2 regions of the Microbacterium sp. NPDC091662 genome follow, and region 2 is predicted to be linked to the other one. Evidence: predicted binding sites of a transcription regulator. Region 2 holds the regulator's gene; the other holds the start of a gene.
The links. Region 2 encodes HrcA, which represses chaperone genes, less so after heat shock. Its sites were predicted from a motif close to TTNGCACTCGNNNNNNNCGAGTGCNAA; they were not measured.
Positions count from the first base shown of each region.

Region 1: the regulator HrcA is predicted to act here: its motif matches at 8,083-8,109, upstream of groES (co-chaperone GroES).

Region 1 covers NZ_JBIVTM010000002.1:670,820-681,182, reverse strand. Annotated here, with positions in the region: gene guaB (IMP dehydrogenase) at 1-684, opposite strand, end outside; gene ACIQLD_RS16590 (branched-chain amino acid ABC transporter permease) at 1,002-2,285, shown strand; gene ACIQLD_RS16585 (branched-chain amino acid ABC transporter permease) at 2,291-3,268, shown strand; gene ACIQLD_RS16580 (ABC transporter ATP-binding protein) at 3,336-4,304, shown strand; gene ACIQLD_RS16575 (ABC transporter ATP-binding protein) at 4,301-5,074, shown strand; gene ACIQLD_RS16570 (ABC transporter substrate-binding protein) at 5,189-6,445, opposite strand; gene rarD (EamA family transporter RarD) at 6,590-7,522, opposite strand; gene groES (co-chaperone GroES) at 7,701-7,997, opposite strand; gene ACIQLD_RS16555 (SAM-dependent methyltransferase) at 8,156-9,361, shown strand; gene ACIQLD_RS16550 (hypothetical protein) at 9,369-10,363, opposite strand, start outside.
Region 2 covers NZ_JBIVTM010000001.1:232,595-242,957, forward strand. Annotated here, with positions in the region: gene ACIQLD_RS01140 (ABC transporter permease) at 1-570, opposite strand, end outside; gene lepA (translation elongation factor 4) at 812-2,665, shown strand; gene ACIQLD_RS01150 (DUF1990 family protein) at 2,749-3,402, shown strand; gene hemW (radical SAM family heme chaperone HemW) at 3,402-4,619, shown strand; gene ACIQLD_RS01160 (carboxylesterase/lipase family protein) at 4,633-6,051, opposite strand; gene hrcA (heat-inducible transcriptional repressor HrcA) at 6,155-7,186, shown strand; gene dnaJ (molecular chaperone DnaJ) at 7,223-8,338, shown strand; gene ACIQLD_RS01175 (16S rRNA (uracil(1498)-N(3))-methyltransferase) at 8,341-9,069, shown strand; gene ACIQLD_RS01180 (HIT domain-containing protein) at 9,137-9,487, shown strand; gene ACIQLD_RS01185 (PhoH family protein) at 9,567-10,363, shown strand, end outside.

The DNA of each region.
Region 1 (10,363 bases), on a different contig from region 2:
CGCGGCGCCGACTCGGAGGCGGCCCTGGTCGTCCTTGGTGGCGAGCGGATACTTCTCGCTCTTGTCGAAGTCCTTGATCGTGATGAGACCGGCGAGCTTGCCGTCGCCGTCGATGAGCGGCAGCTTCTCGACGCGGTGCTTGGCGAACAGCGCGATGACCTCGCCGGCTGCGACGCCCACGGGGGCGGTGACGAGGTTCTCGCGCGTCATGACGTCCTTGACGAAGGTGGTCTGACGCTCGAAGCCCGAGACGAACCGCATATCGCGGTTCGTGATGATGCCGACGAGCTTGCCCTCGTCGTCGACGACGGGAAGACCGGAGATGCGGTACTTCGCGCAGAGGTTGTCGACCTCTTCGACGGTAGCGTCCTGCGTCGTCGTGATGGGGTCGGTGATCATGCCCGACTCGCTGCGCTTGACACGGTCGACGTGCGCGGCCTGATCGGCGATGGAGAGGTTGCGGTGCAGGATGCCGATGCCGCCCTCACGGGCCATGGCGATCGCCATGCGGGACTCGGTGACCGTGTCCATCGCGCTCGACAGCAGCGGAGTGGCGACCGAGATGCGGCGCGTGATCCGCGACGAGGTGTCGGCCTCGCTGGGGATCACATCGGTGTGCCCGGGCAGCAGCAGCACGTCATCGTACGTCAGTCCGACGAAGCCGAAGGGATCGTGCTGTTCCATGGATTCTCCTTCTGCGCGAGTCGCGCATGTCCGAGTGCGAGGGGGTGGTCGACGTCGGCCGGTGCGGGGCCGCGGCCCGTATGAAGATTCTAAGCGAGACACGCCCGAGAACATTCCCAGAGCCCCGTCGTTACCGGACTGTTGGCAGCGACCGTAGGCGAATCGCCGATCGCGCATTACGCTCAAGTGCGTCGTCCATCCCCGCGGTCGACCCGACACCGCGGAGACACAGCACTCAAAGTGGAGGTTGCGTGGGACCCACAACAATCGCCGTGCAGCGAAAGCGCCCCTGGGTGGTCGCGCTGCTCGCTATCCTCATGGCGCTCACCGCGTTCGTTCTCATGCCCCCCTCATCGGCTTCGGCCGAGACGACGGACGACGGGCAGGAGGTCACGGAGTTCTACTTCGCCGGTGTCGTCACCTTCGACGATCAACCGGTCGAAGGCGTCGTCATGTCCATCGAGGGCAAGGGCTTCAAGGGTGAGACCGAGACCGACGCCGACGGCAAGTGGCGTCTCTACGTGCCCGAGAAGGAGAAGTACACCCTGACGGTCGACGAGTCGACCCTGCCCGAGGGCGTGATCGTCGATGCGACCCAGCTGCCGGAGGGAACCCAGCCGATCGCGGGGACGACCGCCTCCTTCGAGGTCGAGTTCGGTCTCACCGGGACCAAGATCATGAACCTCTTCCTCGGCGAAGGGCAGCGGGTCACGGTGTCATTCATCGATCAGCTGCTCTCGCGACTGGTCGGCGGCCTGAACTTCGGACTCCTGCTCGCCCTCGCCTCGATGGGTGCCGCTCTCATCTACGGCACCACGCGGCTATCGAACTTCGCGCACGCCGAGATGGTGACGTGGGGTGGTCTCGTCGCCCTCGTCACGACCACGTTCTGGCATCTCCCGCTCTGGCTCGGCATCGCCGCGGCCGTGATCGGCGGTGGCCTGTTCGGGTGGGCGCTGGATGCGGGCATCTGGCGCCCTCTGCGACGACGGGGCCTCGGGGTCGTCCAGCTGATGATCGTCAGCATCGGCCTCTCGCTCGCGCTGCGCTACGCCTTCCAGTTCATGATCGGCGGAGGCACGTACCAGCTCCCCGGTGCCAGCCCCACCCCGATCCAGTTCGGACCGATCTCGCTGTCCTACATCGACATGATCGCGATGGGCGTGAGCATCGTCGTCATCCTGGCCGTGGCGTTCTTCCTGACGCGCACCCGCATCGGCAAGGCGACGCGCGCGATCTCCGACAATCCGCAGCTCGCCGCCGCCTCCGGCATCGATGTCGACAGGGTGATCCGCTACGTCTGGATCCTCTCCGGCACATTGGCCGCGATCTCCGGTATCCTCTGGGCCTACTTCCGCCCGGGTGTGAAGTGGGACATGGGGATGCAGATGCTGCTGCTGATCTTCGCCGCCATCACGCTCGGCGGTCTCGGCACGGCGTTCGGCGCTCTCGTCGGCTCCCTCATCGTCGGCATCGCGGTCGAGGTCTCGACCCTCTGGATCCCGTCCGACCTGAAGTACGCGAGCGCCCTCGTGGTGCTCATCGTCATCCTCCTCGTGAGACCGCAGGGTCTGCTCGGACGCAGGGAAAGGTTGGGCTGATCACCATGGACTTCGGAAGCATCTTCTCGAACACGGCCGTCTACCTGTTCAGCCCCGTCACCATCGCCTACGCCCTCGCGGCGACCGGCCTCGCCGTGCACTTCGGCTACGCGGGTCTTCTCAACTTCGGCATGGCCGCTTTCATGGCCATCGGCGGTTACGGCTACGCCATCTCGGTGCTGAGCTTCGGCCTGCCCTGGTGGATCGGCATGCTCATCGGTCTGCTCGGCGGCGCGTTCTTCGCCGTGCTCCTGGGCATCCCGACGCTGCGTCTGCGCGCCGACTATCTCGCGATCGCGACGATCGCGGCCGGCGAGATCATCCGCCTCCTTTTCACGACGCAGCTGTTCGACGAATGGACCAACAGCGCCGACGGCCTCGCGCAGTACAACGGAGGGTTCCGCGATGCGAACCCCATCCCGCCGGGCACCTACGGGTTCGGCCCCTGGATGTACAGTGCGAACGACCTCTGGAACCGTGTCTTCGGCGTGATCGTCCTGGCAGTCGCCATCCTGCTCGTGTGGGCCCTGATGCGCAGTCCGTGGGGCCGGGTCCTCAAAGGCATCCGCGAGGACGAGGACGCCGTGCGCTCGCTCGGCAAGAACGTCTTCGCCTACAAGATGCAGGCGCTCGTCGTTGGTGGTGTGATCGGCGCCGCAGGCGGGATCATCTTCGTCCTCCCCTCCGCGGTCGTCCCGGGCAGCTACTCGACGTCGCTGACGTTCTTCCTGTGGACCATCCTCCTTCTCGGTGGCGCGGCCACGGTGTTCGGGCCCACTCTGGGCGCAGTGCTGTTCTGGGTGGTGTTCGCCTTCATGGCCAACCTGCTCCCCTCGATGGCGAAAGCCGGCCTGCTGCCGATGTCGGACAGCCAGGCGTCGACGCTGGTGTTCGTCTTCGTCGGCATCGCGCTCATGCTGCTCGTGATCTTCCGCCCACAGGGCATCCTCGGCGACAAGAGGGAGATGACCTTTGTCAAATGAACTGACCCCCGAGCAGGTGCCCGGCCCCGGTGACGATGCCGCGACGGCCGCGCCGTCCACCGGGAGCATCCGCCGCCCGAAGACGACCGGTCTGACCAAGGGCGAGGTGAAGCCCGGCGTCGCCAAGGTGGACCCGATCCTCGTGGTCGACGCGGTCCAACGTCGTTTCGGTGGTCTGACCGCCGTCGACGTCGATCACCTCGAAGTGCCCCGCGGCGCCATCACCGCACTGATCGGCCCGAACGGCGCCGGCAAGACGACGCTCTTCAACCTGCTCTGCGGATTCGACAAGCCCAACAGCGGCACCTGGTCGTTCGACGGCACGAGCCTCTCCGGAGTGCCGTCGTTCAAGGTGGCCAGGATGGGCCAGGTGCGCACGTTCCAGCTGACCAAGTCGCTCTCGCTGCTCACGGTCCTCGAGAACATGAAGCTCGGTGCTCCCCATCAGCGCGGGGAGGGATTCTGGTCGAGCCTGTTCCCCTTCCTCTGGCGCGCACAGGACACCGAGATCGAGGGCAAGGCACGCGAGCTGCTGACGCGCTTCAAGCTCGACGCCAAGGAGAAGGACTTCGCCGCCTCGCTCTCGGGCGGTCAGCGCAAGCTTCTCGAGATGGCCAGGGCGCTGATGAGCGACCCGACGCTGGTGATGCTCGACGAGCCGATGGCCGGCGTCAACCCCGCCCTCACACAGTCCCTCCTCGACCACATCCTCGATCTGAAGGAGCAGGGGATGACCGTGCTGTTCGTCGAGCACGACATGCACATGGTCCGCCACATCGCGGACTGGGTGATCGTGATGGCCGAGGGCCGCGTCGTCGCGGAAGGGCCTCCCGACGAGGTCATGGAGAACCCGGCCGTCGTCGACGCCTACCTCGGCGCGCATCAGGACCTCGACCTGGGAGCGGTCACCGGGCGCATCCCCGTGCTCGAGGACGCCGCGGCGATCCGTCTCCGCGAGAAGATCGAAGCAGAAGCGGAGGCCGAGCTCGAAGCGAGCGATCCCGTCTCCGGTACCGAGGGGAAGGGCAGCGCATGAGCGCGGAGACGCCGACGAACGCACCGCAGACCGTGCCGCAGGACGACATCGTCGTCGAGCTGACCGATGTCCACGCCGGATACCTCCCCGGCGTGAACATCCTCAACGGCGCGAACCTCGTCGCCCGGCAGGGAGAGCTGATCGGGATCATCGGCCCGAACGGCGCCGGCAAGTCGACCCTGCTGAAGGCGATCTTCGGCCTGGTGAACGTGCGCAGCGGTGACATCACGGTGAAGGGCGAGAGCATCGTCGGCCTGAAGGCCGACAAGCTCGTCCGGCGCGGGGTCGCGTTCGTGCCGCAGACGAACAACGTCTTCCCCTCTCTCTCGATCGAGGAGAACCTGCAGATGGGGCTCTATCAGAACCCCAAGATCTACACGGAGCGGCTCGAGTTCGTGACCGGCATCTTCGCCGAGCTGGGAAAGCGGCTCAAGCAGCGCGCAGGCTCCCTCTCCGGTGGTGAGCGGCAGATGGTCGCGATGTCACGCGCCCTGATGATGGACCCTTCGGTGCTGCTGCTCGACGAGCCGTCGGCCGGCCTCTCCCCCGTGCGACAGGACGACGCGTTCATCCGGGTGTCCGACATCAACAAGGCCGGCGTCACGACGATCATGGTGGAACAGAACGCTCGCCGCTGCCTGCAGATCTGCGACCGGGGGTACGTGCTCGACCAGGGCAAGGACGCCCATGAGGGCACCGGGCGGGATCTGCTGAACGACCCGAAGGTGATCGGCCTCTACCTGGGAACCCTCGGCACCGACGCGGCCTGAAGCGCCGACACGACGCGGCCTGAAGCGCCGACACGACGCGGCGACACCACGACAGGACGACACACGACAAAGGCCCCGGATCGGATCCGGGGCCTTCGTCATGTGATCGATCGATCAGTTGGTGCGGGTGATCATGTTGTCGGCACCGTACTTGTAGATGCCGATCGATGCGCCCTGCGGGTCGCCGGCCTCATCGAACGTGATGTCGCCGGAGTAGCCGTCGTAGTCGGCCGTGCCGCCGTCGTTGATGATCTTGGCGCAATCGGCGAAGCTGGTGCACTTCTTGCCGTCGCCGGAACCACCGGAGACCTCCTGCATCTTGGCCGCGATGTCCGCGCCCTCGGTGGAGCCGGCCGCGAGCGAGGCCAGAGCCACGAGGATGACGGCGTCGTACGCCTCAGCCGCGTAGGTGAAGTCCTTGACCTCGGGGTTGCCCTCGCCCGTCCAGTAGTCCTGCAGACGCGAGGTGAAGTCATCCGCCAGAGCAGGACCGGCCTTGGTTCCCTGCGCGCCCTCGAGCGAGACCGGGATCTCCGTGCCGTAGTCGGACAGGTTGCCGTCGACCATGTAGAACTTGTCGGCCGAGATGCCGGCGTTCACCAGCAGCGGCGCGATGGTCTTGAACTGGTCGAACGACACGATCGCGACCGCGTCGGGGTTCTGGGCCTTGATCGACTCGACCTGCGCGTCGAACTGCGCATCGCCGACGTTGAACGAGACCGACTCGACGACCTCGCCTCCGGTGCTCTCGAACGTCTTCGTGATGGCGTCGTTGAGGCCGGTGCCGTACGCGTCGTTCTGGTAGATGATGCCGAGCGTCTTCGCGCCGTCCTCGGCGATCAGGTTGCCGAGCACCTCGCCCTGCAGCAGGTCGCTGGGGGCCGTGCGGAAGTACAGACCGTCGTCATCCCACGTGGTGAAGTCGGGCGACGTGTTCGATGCCGAGATCTGGAGGATCCCTGCGCTCACGTTGCCGTCGAGGATGAGCTTGGAGACGCCCGAAGCGGCCGCACCGACGATGGCGGAGACGCCGGCGCCCTGCAGCTTGGTGATCGAGGTCTCGTAGGCCTTGGTGTCGGTGTCGCCCTCGTCTTCGGCCGTCAGGTCGATCGTGACACCGGCGGCGGCGTCGTTGACCTCCTGGACTGCGAGTCCGACACCGGATTCCATGGGCGGACCGAGGAACGCCAGCGAACCGGTCTGCGGAAGCAGCGAACCGAGCTTGAGCGTCAGGTCGGCGGCTGGCTTGTCGCTGCCGCCGCTCTCCGAGCTCGGAGTGCTGCTGCAGCCGGCGATGACGATGGCGGATGCACTGATCAGTGCGATCCCGGCGAAGACCTTCGCTGTGCGCGAGCCCTTCAATGCGTTCATGATGCTCCCTTGCGTAACTGAACGTGGATTGTGGCCACAATCGGGTGCTCTAACACTAGGGCGTGAGCCCCGCGCGCAGGGGTCGCAAGTATCTCGGTGCGTTAACGATCCGACACCGGGTTCCCCACCTGATGAGCCCCGGAATCAGGCCGGTTCGACCCGCGGAATCCTGCGGCCCCGACGCGCGGCGAGGAGGAGGTCGACGATGAAGATGCCGATCGCGACCCACACGATGATGAAACCCGCCCAGCGTTCGGCCGGCATCGGTTCGTACAGGACCAGGACACCGATGAGGAACTGCATAACGGGGGTGATGAACTGGATCATCCCGATCACGGTGAGGTTGATGCGACGCGTCCCTGCGGCGAAGAGCAGCAGTGGAACCGCCGTGGCGACACCGGCGAAAGCCAGCAGCAGCGCGTGCGCCCACCCGTTCGCACCCATCGTGATCCCCGTGGTCTGTGCCACGAGGATCAACTGCACCACGGCGATGGGGATCAGCCAGAACGACTCCAGCGTCAGACCGCTGACCGCATCGACGGCAGGACCGATCTTCTTCTTGATGAGCCCGTAGACCCCGAAGGACGCGGTGAGCGACAGCGCGATCCACGGGAACTCCCCGTAGGCGACGACGATCACGATGACGGCGATCGCGGCGATGGCGATGGCGGCCCACTGCAGCCGGCGGATGCGCTCCTTCAGCACGAAGACGCCCAGCAGCACGGTCGTGATCGGGTTGATGAAGTAGCCCAAGCTCGTCTCGACCACGTTGCCGCTGAGGGTTCCGATCAGGAACACCTGCCAGTTGACGTAGATCAGCAGCCCGGCAAGCGCTGTCCAGGCCAGCAGCTTCGGCTGTCGGATGATGGCGCCGAACGCCGCCCATCCGCGCATGACCGTGAGCAGCAGGAGGCAGAAGACGAACGACAGCAGCACCCGCCAGGCCACGACCTCCCACGGCCCCGTCGGAACCAGGAGGAGGAAGTAGAGCGGTAGAACACCCCAGAGGAGGTACGCCCCACCGGCGTAGGCGACTCCGGCGGACTGCGTGGCGCGGGTAGTCGACTCTGGGGGCACCGCACAACCCTATGCCCGCGGTGCCCTGACGAACGGCGCCGCCCGACCCCTCGGTCGCAGTTTGGCAGGAATCGGATGCCCGCTGGCGGACGCAGAGGGGCCCGGATGCGATGCGCATCCGGGCCCCTCGAGGACCTTGCTCCGCCCCTCACGAGAGGCGGGAATCAGGTTCCGCAGATCAGCGGACGACGACCGCCAGGACGTCGCGAGCCGACAGGACGAGGAACTCGTCTGCGCCGAACTTCACCTCGGTGCCGCCGTACTTGCTGTAGAGCACGCGGTCGCCGACGGCGACGTCGAGCGGAACACGGTTGCCGTTGTCGTCGATGCGGCCGGGGCCGACCGCCACGACCTCGCCCTCCTGGGGCTTCTCCTTGGCGGTGTCGGGGATGACCAGGCCACTCGCGGTGGTCTGCTCGGCCTCGACCTGCTTGATGACGATGCGGTCCTCGAGCGGCTTGATGGAAACCGACACGGTCTACCTCTTCTTTCTTGACGCTGACACGAAAGACTTGTTCGCACTCTCAACCCGAGAGTGCTAATCCAGTCTAGGCGCTCGGCTGGCACTCACGCAATGCGAGTGCCAGTGCCCGCTGCGGTTCGGCCCGTTGCACGGGCAATTAGGCTGAGCACGTGGAGATCTCCGAGCTGCGCGCCCTGCTGACCCCCGCCGGTCTCGAGCTGCTCGACGCGGTCGGGACCATCGGATCGACCGCCGACGTCGCCCGCGCCGTCTCCCGGTTGCGCGCGGCCGGGCACTCCCCCGAGCTGGTCTCCGCCGTCGTCGGCCAGGCCCACCTGCGGTCCAAGGCCGCGGCGAAGTTCGGACCCTTCGCCGCACGCATGCTGTTCACCCGCGCGGGGCTGGAGCAGGCGACGAGGCTCGGGGTCGCGGCCCGGCACGCGCAGCGGATCCGTCACGCCGGGTTCACCCGTGTCGCCGACCTCGGCTGCGGCATCGGCGGGGACGCCCTCGCCTTCGCCGGTGCCGGACTCGATGTGCGTGCCGTCGACGCCGACGAGGTGACCTCGGCGATCGCCGCCTACAACCTGGCCCCGTTCGGCGGCAGCGCGGTCGTGGACCACCGCACGGCCGAAGATGCCTTCTCCTCGCTGGAGCCGGGAGGCGCGGTCTGGATGGACCCGGCCAGACGCACTTCGGGGCACAGCGAGACCCGACGCGTCTCCGCCGACGACTACTCCCCCTCGCTGGACTGGGCGTTCGACGTGGCGGACCGCCATGCGACCGGCATCAAGCTCGGACCGGCGCACGACCGTGACACGCTTCCCGCCGACGCCGAGGCGCAGTGGGTCAGCGCCGACGGCAGCGTCGTCGAGCTCGTCGTCTGGAGCGGTGCTCTCGCCCGGGAAGGAGTGCGCCGCGCGGCCCTCGTGATCCGCGACGAGCGCTCGCACGAGCTCACGGCACCGGCTGACGCCCCCGACGAATCCGTGCGCGAGCTCGGCGCGTTCCTGCACGAACCGGACGGCGCCGTGATCCGTGCGCGGCTGATCGGCGAGGTCGCCCGGAGTCTGGAGGCGGGGATGCTCGACGAGCACATCGCCTATCTGACCTCCGACGCGGCGTTGACGAGCCCGTTCGTGCAGTCGTTCCGGGTGCGCGAGACCCTGCCGGCGAACGCCAAGGCGATCAGCGCCGCGCTCCAGGCGCAGGGCATCGGGCGCCTGGAGATCAAGAAGCGCGGAGTCGACGTCGATCCCGCCGCGTTCCGCAAGAAGCTCACGCTGCGTGGGGACCAGGAGGCGACGCTCATCCTGGCCCGCATCGGCGATCAGCGCCGTGCGATCCTCGCCGACCGGGTGCCCGCGGCGAACTGACCCCCGCTCAACGCTCCGCGTCGCGACCCGGCGGCTCGACCACGATGGGGTCACCGGGGGGCGCGTCGACTCGGACGGTGTCGCCCGACCCCACCTCGGTCACCGGCGCATCGGTGATGGTCAGGTAGGGCGTCTGCTGCGGCGTGTAGCGCAGTTCGAGCAGCACGACCCGCGACACGACGCCGTCCGGGCCGGCATCGGCGACCTGTACCCCGAGTCCCTCCTGCAGAGCAGTCTCGAACCGCGAGCACGACACCGCAGCCTCGGCGTCGACGATCAGACATCGCTCCGTCGCGCCTTCTTCGGCCACGCGGTCGGCGACCCAGACGTCACCGCCGCGGAATCGACCGACCAGCGAGAGGCCGAGCTCGTAGCCTTCCTCGACAAGCGCCTCGGCGCGTTCGCGTTCAGCGCCCTCGAACCACCCCAGGATCGAGGAAGCCATACCCCACCGTTGAAGAGTCACCATCGGTTCTCCGGTGGTGGAGAGCACCAGGCTGGCGTTCACCACCTCGCTCGCGTCCTCCTCTTCTTCGCCGGTGTCGGGTGGCACGGGCAGCGACGCAGAGAGCCCGCTACGGATCTGATCCTGCGGAAGACATGTCGTCTGCGACTGGGAGCCGACGTCCAGGACCAGGCACCGGCTCTTCCCGTCGTCCTGGGTCGCGTACCAGGCGAGTGCCACGTCGCTCTGCGCCACTGCGCGCACGGAACCGGGATCGAACACCTCGGGGTCCGCCTGCAGCGCCGCCCGGCGCTCCTGTTGCTCACCGGTGAGGGGAATACCCTCGGGTCGCGGAGCGAACAGTGCCCATCCGGCGGCGATGCCGGCAAGGAGCAGCACCGCCGCGACGACGAGAAGCCGCGGCGCGTGATGAGCGAGCGAGCGAGCGAGCGTCTCCGGCCGATCGGAGGAGAGGGACTGATCCGGCGTCTGCACCGCGTCCTGGCCACTCGAGTCGGGCTCCGCAGCGGCGTCGGCGTGATCGGCGATCGGTTCCG
Region 2 (10,363 bases):
CGTGTCGACCAGGACGGGGAAGAAGCCGGTGACACCGGGACTCGAGGAGCCTGTCACGTAGAAGATGCGGACGCCGGTCCACTCGTTGAGCGAGATCGCGAGGAGGACGACGGCGAGGCCCGCGACGATGATGTTCACGTTCATCGTGATGATCGAGGTCGCCTGACCGATGCGGTCGGCGAGCTTGTACTGACGAGAAGCGGTGTAGACGCCCAGCCAGATGCCGAGCACTGCGGCGATGATCGTCGCGCCGAGGACGAGCTCCGCGCTGATCCACATGCGGTAGGAGACCTGCTCGTTGACGGACTGACCGGTCGGGCTCACACCCCAGTCCCAGCGGAACAGGATGCTGCTGAACCAGTTCCACCACCGCTCTATCAGGGGAACGGTGTCGCTGAGGTTGCGCGGGGTGAGGACGTTGTCGATCTGCTCGGGGGAGAGCGGGGGACGCCGTCCCACGTAGTTGCTGCGCGGATCGAGGAAGCCCCACGCCAGGAAGAACGTGAGATTCGTGGCGACCACGATCATCAGCAGCCAGCCGAGTGCTCGGCGCAGGAGGTACTTGATCAAAAGGGGTCAGTCTTTCTCTTCTACAGACGCGCTCGGGATCTGCCGACGCAACGCTGAGTCAGTTGGATACACAATCGCCATCCACCGAACTCTGCGATGCGACGACCATCACGGGGTATGTGACGGAGTCATATCGCTTGCGGGATCCGGTGTCACGGATTTTCCCTGGCAACTTCGGGAGACTATCACCGGTATGGCCGAATCGGGGATTAGCCTCCCCTGACCGTACAATCGAGTGGACATGTCCCCACGCGCTCTCACTCCTCTTCAGCCTGCCGCGACGCCGGCTGCGCAGATCCGCAATTTCTGCATCATCGCCCACATCGATCACGGCAAGTCGACGCTCGCCGATCGCATGCTCCAGATCACCGGAGTCGTCTCCGATCGCGACATGCGCGCGCAGTACCTCGACCGCATGGACATCGAGCGCGAGCGCGGCATCACCATCAAGAGCCAGGCGGTCAGGATGCCGTGGGAGCTCGATGGTCAGACCGTCGCCCTGAACATGATCGACACCCCCGGCCACGTCGACTTCACGTACGAGGTCTCGCGTTCGCTCGCGGCCTGCGAAGGAGCGATCCTGCTCGTCGATGCGGCACAGGGCATCGAGGCGCAGACGCTCGCGAACCTCTACCTCGCGCTCGAGAACGACCTCCACATCATCCCGGTGCTGAACAAGATCGATCTGCCGGCCGCCGACCCGGAGAAGTACGCGAAGGAGCTGGCCTCGCTCATCGGCGGCAAGCCGGAAGACGTGCTGCGCGTCTCGGGCAAGACCGGCGTCGGCGTCGAGGAGCTGCTCGACCGACTGGTGCAGGAGATCCCCGCCCCGACCGGCGACGCAGACGCTCCGGCCCGCGCGATGATCTTCGACTCCGTGTACGACGCGTACCGCGGCGTGGTCACCTACGTGCGCATGGTCGATGGAAGCCTGTCGCCGCGCGAGCGGATCCAGATGATGTCGACCGGTGCGAACCACGAAGCACTCGAGGTCGGCGTGTCGAGCCCCGAACCGACTCCGACCAAGGGGCTCGGCGTCGGCGAGGTGGGGTACCTCATCACCGGCGTGAAGGATGTGCGCCAGTCGAAGGTCGGCGACACGATCACCACTTCCCGGAAGCCGGCCTCCGAGGCCCTTCCCGGTTACACCGACCCGAAGCCGATGGTCTTCTCGGGCCTCTACCCGATCGACGGCAGCGACTACGCCGAGCTGCGCGAGGCGCTCGACAAGCTCAAGCTCTCCGACGCCTCGCTCGTGTACGAGCCGGAGACCTCGGTCGCGCTCGGCTTCGGCTTCCGCTGCGGATTCCTCGGGCTGCTGCACCTCGAGATCATCACCGAGCGTCTGGCCCGCGAGTTCGACCTCGACCTCATCACGACAGCGCCCAGCGTGATCTACGAGGTGCTCACGAGCGACACCGGCGAGACGGTCACCGTCACCAACCCCAGCGAGTACCCGGACGGGCGCATCGGCTCGGTTTCGGAGCCGATGGTCAAGGCCGCGATCCTGTTGCCGAAGGACTACGTCGGCACCGTGATGGAGCTGTGCCAGTCTCGCCGAGGCACGCTGCTCGGCATGGAGTACTTCTCCGAAGAGCGCGTCGAGCTGCGCTACAACATGCCCCTCGGCGAGATCGTGTTCGACTTCTTCGACCAGCTGAAGTCGAAGACCCAGGGCTATGCGTCGCTCGACTACGAGCCCTCCGGGCAGCAGGAGGCCGACCTCGTGAAGGTCGACATCCTTCTCCAGGGCGAGAAGGTCGACGCGTTCAGCTCGATCGTGCACCGCGACAAGGCCTACGCCTACGGCACGATGATGGCCGAGCGCCTGCGCAAGCTCATCCCTCGCCAGCAGTTCGAGGTGCCGATCCAGGCGGCGATCGGCGCGCGCATCATCGCCCGCGAGACCATCCGTGCGATCCGCAAGGACGTCCTCGCCAAGTGCTACGGCGGTGACATCACCCGCAAGCGCAAGCTCCTCGAGAAGCAGAAGGAGGGCAAGAAGCGCATGAAGATGGTCGGCCGCGTCGAGGTCCCCCAGGAGGCGTTCATCGCCGCGCTCTCGGGCGACGTCGAGGGCAAGGACAAGAAGTAGCGGCACCTGATCGCGCCCCGGGATGTGACGTCCCGCGGCGCGTGGGGGTGTTCACTCAGGTAACGCGAAGTAGGGTGGAAGTCATGCGGCGCGGGACTTTCCGAGACGACACGGTGGACTATGCGGCCGTGGGTGCGACCCATGCGCCCGACCTGATGCAGTACCCGCCGGAGCGCAGCATCCCGGCGGAGGAATCCTGGCGGATCGGCAGCGGGGTCGAGCGGTTCCAGACCGCCGGTGAAGCGCTCCTGTCGTGGACGGCGCAGCGTGCGGCCGGCCTTTCGGTCGAGGATGTGCGCCCCGCTCCTGGCCCTGCCTACGCCGGGGTGAGCTTCGATGCCGAGGGCAATCCGATCGCGCCGAGCAAGCGCGATGTCGAGCCACGTTACGACGCCGAGGGCATGCCGTTCGTCGGGGCGGGGATGACCCTGCACCTTCGCGGGCGCGTCGCGGGCATGCGCGCCGATTCCGAGTTGCGCGTGATCTCCGTCACGGAGGAGACCCGACGCATCGGGTTCGTCCTGGGCACGGTCGGCGGATCGGTGGTCAGCGGCGAAGAGTCCTTCGACGTTGAATGGCGTGAGGACAACGACGAGGTGTGGTTCACCGTCCGTGCCTTCGACGCACCGAACGGCCTTCTCTACCGCACGATCCCTGCGCTCGTGAAGCGTCGTCGTCGTGAGCTCTTCGCACGCTACCTCCGGGCGATCTCTCCGCTCTACGCGACTCCGCTCTGATGGCGGGACCGCTTCCCCTCGGAGATCCCGCACCCGCGGACGGACGCCTGCCGGCCGACCTTCCGATCGACGAGGGCGTGCCGTTCTCGGCCTACCTGCACATTCCGTTCTGCACGGTGCGTTGCGGGTACTGCGACTTCAACACGTACACATCGACCGAGCTGCGCGGGGCGAAGCAGGAGGACTACGCATCCACGTTGATCTCCGAGATCGCTCTCGCCCGACGCGTGTTGGACGATGCGGGAGCACGACGGCCGATGGACACGGTCTTCTTCGGGGGCGGCACGCCGACCCTTCTTCCCGCAGGTGATCTCGCACGCATGCTCGACGCAGCGACCGACGCGTTCGGCCTCGCCGAGGGTGCGGAGGTCACGGTCGAGGCGAATCCCGATACCGTGACACCCGCGGTGGCGCGCACTCTGGCGGACGCCGGGGTCACGAGGATGTCGGTGGGGATGCAGTCGGCCGTTCCTCATGTGCTCGCCGCACTCGATCGCACCCATCGCCCCGAGAACGTGCGTACCGCCGTCGCCGCCGCGAAGGATGCGGGTCTCGCCGTGAGCGTCGATCTCATCTACGGGGCGCCGGGGGAGTCGCTCTCCGATTGGGAGGCGTCGCTCGACGCCGCGCTGGCACTCGAGCCGGATCACATCTCCGCCTACGCCCTCATCATCGAGGACGGCACGAAGCTCGCCCGCCAGATCCGACGCGGCGAGGTTCCCACGCCCGACGACGACCTTCAGGCCGACATGTACGAGCTCGCCGACGCGCGCCTCGCCGACGGCGGCTTCGACTGGTACGAGGTGAGCAACTGGGCGCGAACGCTTGACCGACGCTCGAGGCACAACCTCGCGTATTGGCGGGGGAGCGACTGGTGGGGCTTCGGTCCCGGTGCGCACAGCCACGTCGCCGGCCTGCGGTGGTGGAACGTGAAGCACCCGGCCGCGTACGCGCAGCGCCTCGCGGCATCCGAGTCGCCGGCAGCCGGCACCGAGCGCCCGGACGACGAGTCGCGCACGCTCGAGCGCATCCTGCTGCTCAGCCGCATCCGTGAGGGGATCGCCGTCACCGATGTGCCGAGCGCGAACCGGAGCAGAGTCGCCGGGCTCATGGCCGACGGACTCGTGGACCCCGTCGCAGCACTGCAGGGGCGCATCCAGCTGACGTTGCGTGGTCGTCTTCTCGCCGATGCCGTCGTCCGCCAGCTGACGGACTGATCCCCGGTCGGAATCAGGTGGGGAGCAGATCCATCCCCGCCGTCCGCCGTTGCGCGACCGTCGCGCTCTGCGCGTCGAAGACACGGGTCCGACGGCCGGACCCGTAGGCCGGCCAGCCGGGGTCGCCGGTGGTCACGAAACCGACCCAGGCCGCGTTCATCTCGGTCGCGAGCTCGCGCGGAGCATCGGGACCCGCCATACGCTCCGCCTCGGCGTCGTCGAGCCGGTCGAACACGAATCCGAGCTCGAGCGCGTGGGCGGCGCGAAGGTCCCGCACCGGACTCGCCCAGGCGAATTCGTAGACGTGCGTCGTGCCAGGGCGGGCCGCCGCCACCCGGCTCAACGGTGCGCGCAGCATCATGTCCGTGACGAGTTGTCCGAAGACCTCCCCGGTGCTGGCGTCGGGGAATGCGGATCGATACGCGGTCACCGCGCGCCGGGGAATGCGCGAGAGCAGCCGTGCGACCTGCAGTTTGAGCTCGCCGATGCCGGCGAGTGCCTCGGGCGGGAACCAGAGCCGATACTCGTCGGTGTTGCTGCCGATGAGGAGAGGAGTGTCGATTCCGCCGAGCACCTCATGCGGCGACAGGGGAAGGCTGTCGGCGTCGATGGCGAACTGGAACCCGGGCGCCCCGCCGAGGGGCGACGATCCCGCTGATTGCGACTTGCGCGCTTCTAGCAGCTGGTCGGGTGTCAGCGCGGCGAACGCCTCACCGTCGGCCCGCACACCGAGTCGCTTCGCGATCTGGGCGGTCACCCTTCCCGCCTTCCGTGCCGTCTGGGCGTGGAGCGGCCCCGACTCGATGATCGCGCGACCGATCAGCTCGCGGGAGCTGTCCCGAGCGAGCAGACCGGCGACGATCGCGCCGCCCGCCGATTCGCCCATCGCCGTGATCTGCGCGGGGTCGCCGCCGAATGCGCTGATCTCCCGGTGCACCCATTCCAGGGCGGCTGCGGCGTCGCGCAGACCGAGGTTCCGAGGAACCCCGTCCAACACGGAGAATCCCTCCGACCCGAGTCGGTAGTTGATCGAGACGAAGACGATGCCCGCCGCGGCGAACACCGTGCCGTCGTAGAGCGGCAGCGCGGCGGTCCCTCGTTCGAGCGCACCGCCGTGGATCCAGAGCAGGACGGGCGCGCCGGAGGCATCGGCCGGTGCCCACACGTTCGCGGTGAGGATGTCGTCGCCGTCGATGCGCACCGACCCCAGCAGTTCGCCGATCGCTCCGGCGTAGGGGACCTGAGGCGGTGTGGGGCCGAACCTCGTCGCCTCTCGCACGCCCTCCCACGCCGGGACGGGTTGAGGTGCGCGGAACCGGTTCTCCCCGAACGGCGCCTGGGCATAGGGAATGCCGAGGTAGCGGACGATCCCGGCCGCCTCGGTGCCGCAGACGATGCCGTTCGACAGGGTGGCCTGGGGAGAGGTGGTCATGAGCGTCATCCTAGGGTCGTGCGTGCGCGGTACGGAGAATCCCGAGCTGCACGGGGTAGGATTGGCACTCTGAACGTCCGAGTGCCAGCGGAAGGGAAGGGCGATGGTCACAGAGCGAGGACTCCAGGTTCTCCGAGCGATCGTGCAGGACTACGTCGAGACCCACGAACCCGTCGGCAGCCGATCCATCGTCGACCGGCACTCCTTCGGCGTCTCAGCGGCGACGATCCGCAACGACATGGCGCTGCTCGAGGACGAAGAGCTCATCACGGCCCCGCACACCTCCTCGGGCCGTGTGCCCACCGACAAGGGCTACCGCGTCTTCGTGAACCACCTCGCGCAGTTGCGACCGCTCTCGTCGGCGCAGCGCTCGGCGATCGAATCGTTCCTCGGGGAGCCTGCCGACCTCGACGACCTGATGGTGCGCACCGTGCGGGTGCTGACGCAGCTGACCGGTCAGGTCGCGCTCGCCCAGTACCCCTCGTTCGCCCGCGCGCACGTCACGCACGTCGAACTGGTTGCCCTCGCACCGAATCGTCTTCTGATCGTTCTCGTGACCGATGCCGGCGGGGTGTCGCAGCGCATGGCGGTCCTGCCGGAAGCGATCGACGATGCCGACATGGCTGTGCTCCGCGCGCGGCTGTCCGCCTTGATCACCGGTCAGGGCATCGGGGAGGCGTCCGACCGTCTCCAGACGCTGCTCGCCAGCGAGGAGAAGCCCCAGGACGTCGTGCTGCGCACACTCGCCGGCGTCGTCGTCGACGAGCTCGGCGGATTCCGCCAGGAGCGTCTCGTGATGGCGGGAGCGGCGACCCTCGCGCGGCGAGAGCAGGACTTCCGAGGCAGCATCCATCCTCTGCTCGAAGCGATCGAGGAGCAGGTCACGCTGCTACGCCTCATGAGCGAGATGGTGACCGACGAGCACGGGCTCGCCGCCAGCATCGGCACCGAGAACGCTTCGTTCGGTCTCGGGGAGGCGTCGATCGTCGCCAGCAACTACGCCGCGCCCAGTGGCACGGCACGCGTCGGCGTGATGGGGCCGACGCGCATGGACTATCCGAGCAACCTCGCCGCAGCGCGGGCCGTGGCCCGCTACCTGTCGCGGATGCTCGATGAAGACGAGGCCGGTCGCTGATGCGGCCGGCATCAGGACACACGCAGAAAGGCGATCGTGGCGGACCACTATGAGGTTCTCGGGGTGTCCCGAGACGCTTCCACCGACGAGATCAAGAAGGCGTACCGACGCCTCGCACGGCAGCTGCACCCGGATGTGAACCCGGGGGAGGACGCTGCGGAGAAGTTCAAGCTCGTCACGCACGCGTACGACGTGCTCAGCGACGACGATTCCCGCCGACGCTACGACATGGGCGGCGGAGACGGTGCTGCAGGGAATTTCGGCGGTTTCGGTGGCTTCGGCGACATCTTCGAGACGTTCTTCGGCGCCTCGCAGGGCGGCGGTCGCGGCGCGCGTCCGCGCTCTCGTCGGGAGCGAGGCCAGGACGCGCTGGTCCGCGTGACCCTCGATCTCGGCGACGTCGTGTTCGGCGCGCACCGTGACATCGACGTCGACACCGCGGTGCTGTGCGAGACCTGTCAGGGCTCCTGCTGCCAGGAGGGCACCTCTCCGGTCACCTGCGACATCTGCGGTGGATCCGGCCACGTGCAGCGTCAGGTGCGCAGCCTGCTCGGCAACGTCGTCACCTCTCAGCCCTGCGGCACATGCGAGGGCTACGGCACGACGATCCCGTACCCCTGCGGCACCTGCGGTGGCCAGGGTCGCGTGCGTTCACGCCGAACGGTGTCGCTCGACATCCCGGCCGGCGTCGAGACGGGGCTCCGTCTGCAGCTTCCCGGTTCCGGCGAGGTCGGCAAGGCGGGCGGCCCGAACGGCGACCTGTACGTCGAGGTGACGGTCAACCCGCACGCCGCCTTCAGTCGTGAGGGCGACGACCTGCTCGCGACGCTCGAGGTGTCGATGACCGACGCGATCCTCGGCACCGAGACCACGATCCAGGGGCTCGACGGTGAGGTCGACCTCGAGATCCGTGCCGGTGTGCAGTCCGGCGACGTGCTCACGATCAAGAGTCGCGGCATCACGCCGCTGCGTGGCACGCAGCGCGGCGATCTTCGCGTCGGTGTGCAGGTGCTGACTCCGACCAGGTTGGACTCCGCGCAGCGGGCTCTGATCGAGGACTTCGCGAAGAAGGCGAAGTCGCCCGAACCCCAGCTCGCGCAGTTCCAGCAGGGACTCTTCTCGAAGCTTCGCGACCGCTTCCGCAGTCACTGACCATGGCGCTGCACTTTCTCGTCGAGTCGTCGACGGACGCCGGCGTCGGCGGCGTCGTGTCGTTGGTCGGAGCCGAAGCCAAGCACGCGGCCGTCGTGCGACGACTTCGTGTCGGCGAGGCCGTCACGGTCGGCGACGGTGCCGGAGTGTGGCTGACCGGTGTCGCCGAAGAGGTGTCGCCCGCTCGCGTCGACGTGCGCATCGCAGAGCGTATCGAGCATCCCGCTCCCCATCCGCGGATCGTCCTCGTCCAGGCGCTCGCGAAGGGCGATCGTGATGAGCTCGCCGTGCAGGCCGCGTGCGAGCTCGGTGTCGACGAGATCGTGCCCTGGCAAGCGAGCCGGAGCGTGTCGCGCTGGGAGGGCCCGAAGGCGGTGAAAGGTCGGGAGCGCTGGGCGAGCATCGTGCGCGAGGCTGCGAAGCAGGCGCACCGCGCGTGGGTCCCGGAGGTGGCCGCGCCGGTTTCGACGAAGCAGCTCGCCGCGCGCGCCAGCTCGCAACGCGTGCTCCTGCTCGACCCGACGGCCCCCGCGCGGCTGTCCGAGATCGTGCCGGACGGCCGTGACCTGGTGCTCGTCGTGGGACCGGAAGGGGGGATCTCTGAAGAAGAGATCCATCGCCTGTCGGAGGCAGGCGCCGAGCGGGTGCTCCTGGGCGACACCGTGCTGCGCACCTCGACGGCAGGACCGGCCGCGATCGCGGTGCTGTCGGTCGCACTCGGCCGATGGTGAACGCGACTCGCCCGCCTGCTCACGGGTACAGGGCGGCGAGCGTGCTGCGGTCAGTAGACTTGACGGCATGACGGAACCCTCGATCTTCACGCGCATTCTGAACGGGGAGATCCCTGCCGAGATCATCGGCGAGACCGACCGCCTCTTCGCTCTGCGCGACATCGCGCCGCAGGCGCCCGTGCATCTGCTCGTGGTGCCGAAGATCGCGCAGTACCGCGATGTGACCGAGCTCGCTGCCGGGGATCCCGCTCTGCTGGCCGACATGATCGCCTTCGCGGGGAAGCTCGCCGCGGAGCACACCGAAGACGGCGACTTCCGCCTCGTCTTCAACACCGGCGCGAACGCCGGGCAGACCGTGTTCCACGTCCACGCGCACGTGCTGGGCGGCGGATTGACCGAGAAGAGCGTCGGTGCCTGAGAACCATGAACCCCACGAGCGCAGCCTGGGAGGTCAGCCTCCCGAGGCTGTCGAGAAGATCTACGCAGACGGCGTCGCGATGGTGCAGCTGCTCGGGCCCCAGGACCGGCTTCTGCGGATGCTCGAGAAGGAGCACCCCGGCGTCCAGGTGCTCGTGCGCGGCAACGAGATCACGCTCGGCGGCAGCACCGATGCGGTCGCGAAGGCGAAAGCGCTGGTCGAAGAGCTCCTCGCCATGACGAGGGCCGGGCATGATCTGGCTCCGAGCGATGTGTCGAGCTCTGCGCGCATGCTGCGCCAGGAAGGCGGACCGCGTCCGAGCGAGGTGCTGGGCGAGGCGATCCTGACCACCCGAGGCAAGGTGATCCGTCCGAAGACCCTCGGGCAGAAGGAGTATGTCGACGCGATCGAGGAGAACACGATCGTGTTCGGCATCGGCCCCGCCGGCACGGGCAAGACCTATCTCGCGATGGCGAAGGCGGTGCAGGCGCTGCAGCGCAAGGAAGTGACCCGCATCATCCTCACCCGTCCCGCCGTCGAGGCGGGGGAGCGGCTCGGGTTCCTCCCCGGCACTCTCACAGACAAGATCGATCCCTACCTGCGCCCGCTGTACGACGCGCTGAACGAGATGATGGACCCCGAGATCGTGCCGCGACTGATGGCGACGGGCACGATCGAAGTCGCCCCACTCGCCTATATGCGCGGACGCACCCTCAACGACTCCTTCGTCGTGCTCGATGAGGCGCAGAACACGACTCCCGAGCAGATGAAGATGTTCCTGACGCGTCTCGGTTTCGGCACGCGAATGGTCGTCACCGGCGACATCACACAGGTCGATCTTCCGCAGGGATCGTCGGGACTCCGCCTCGTCACGCG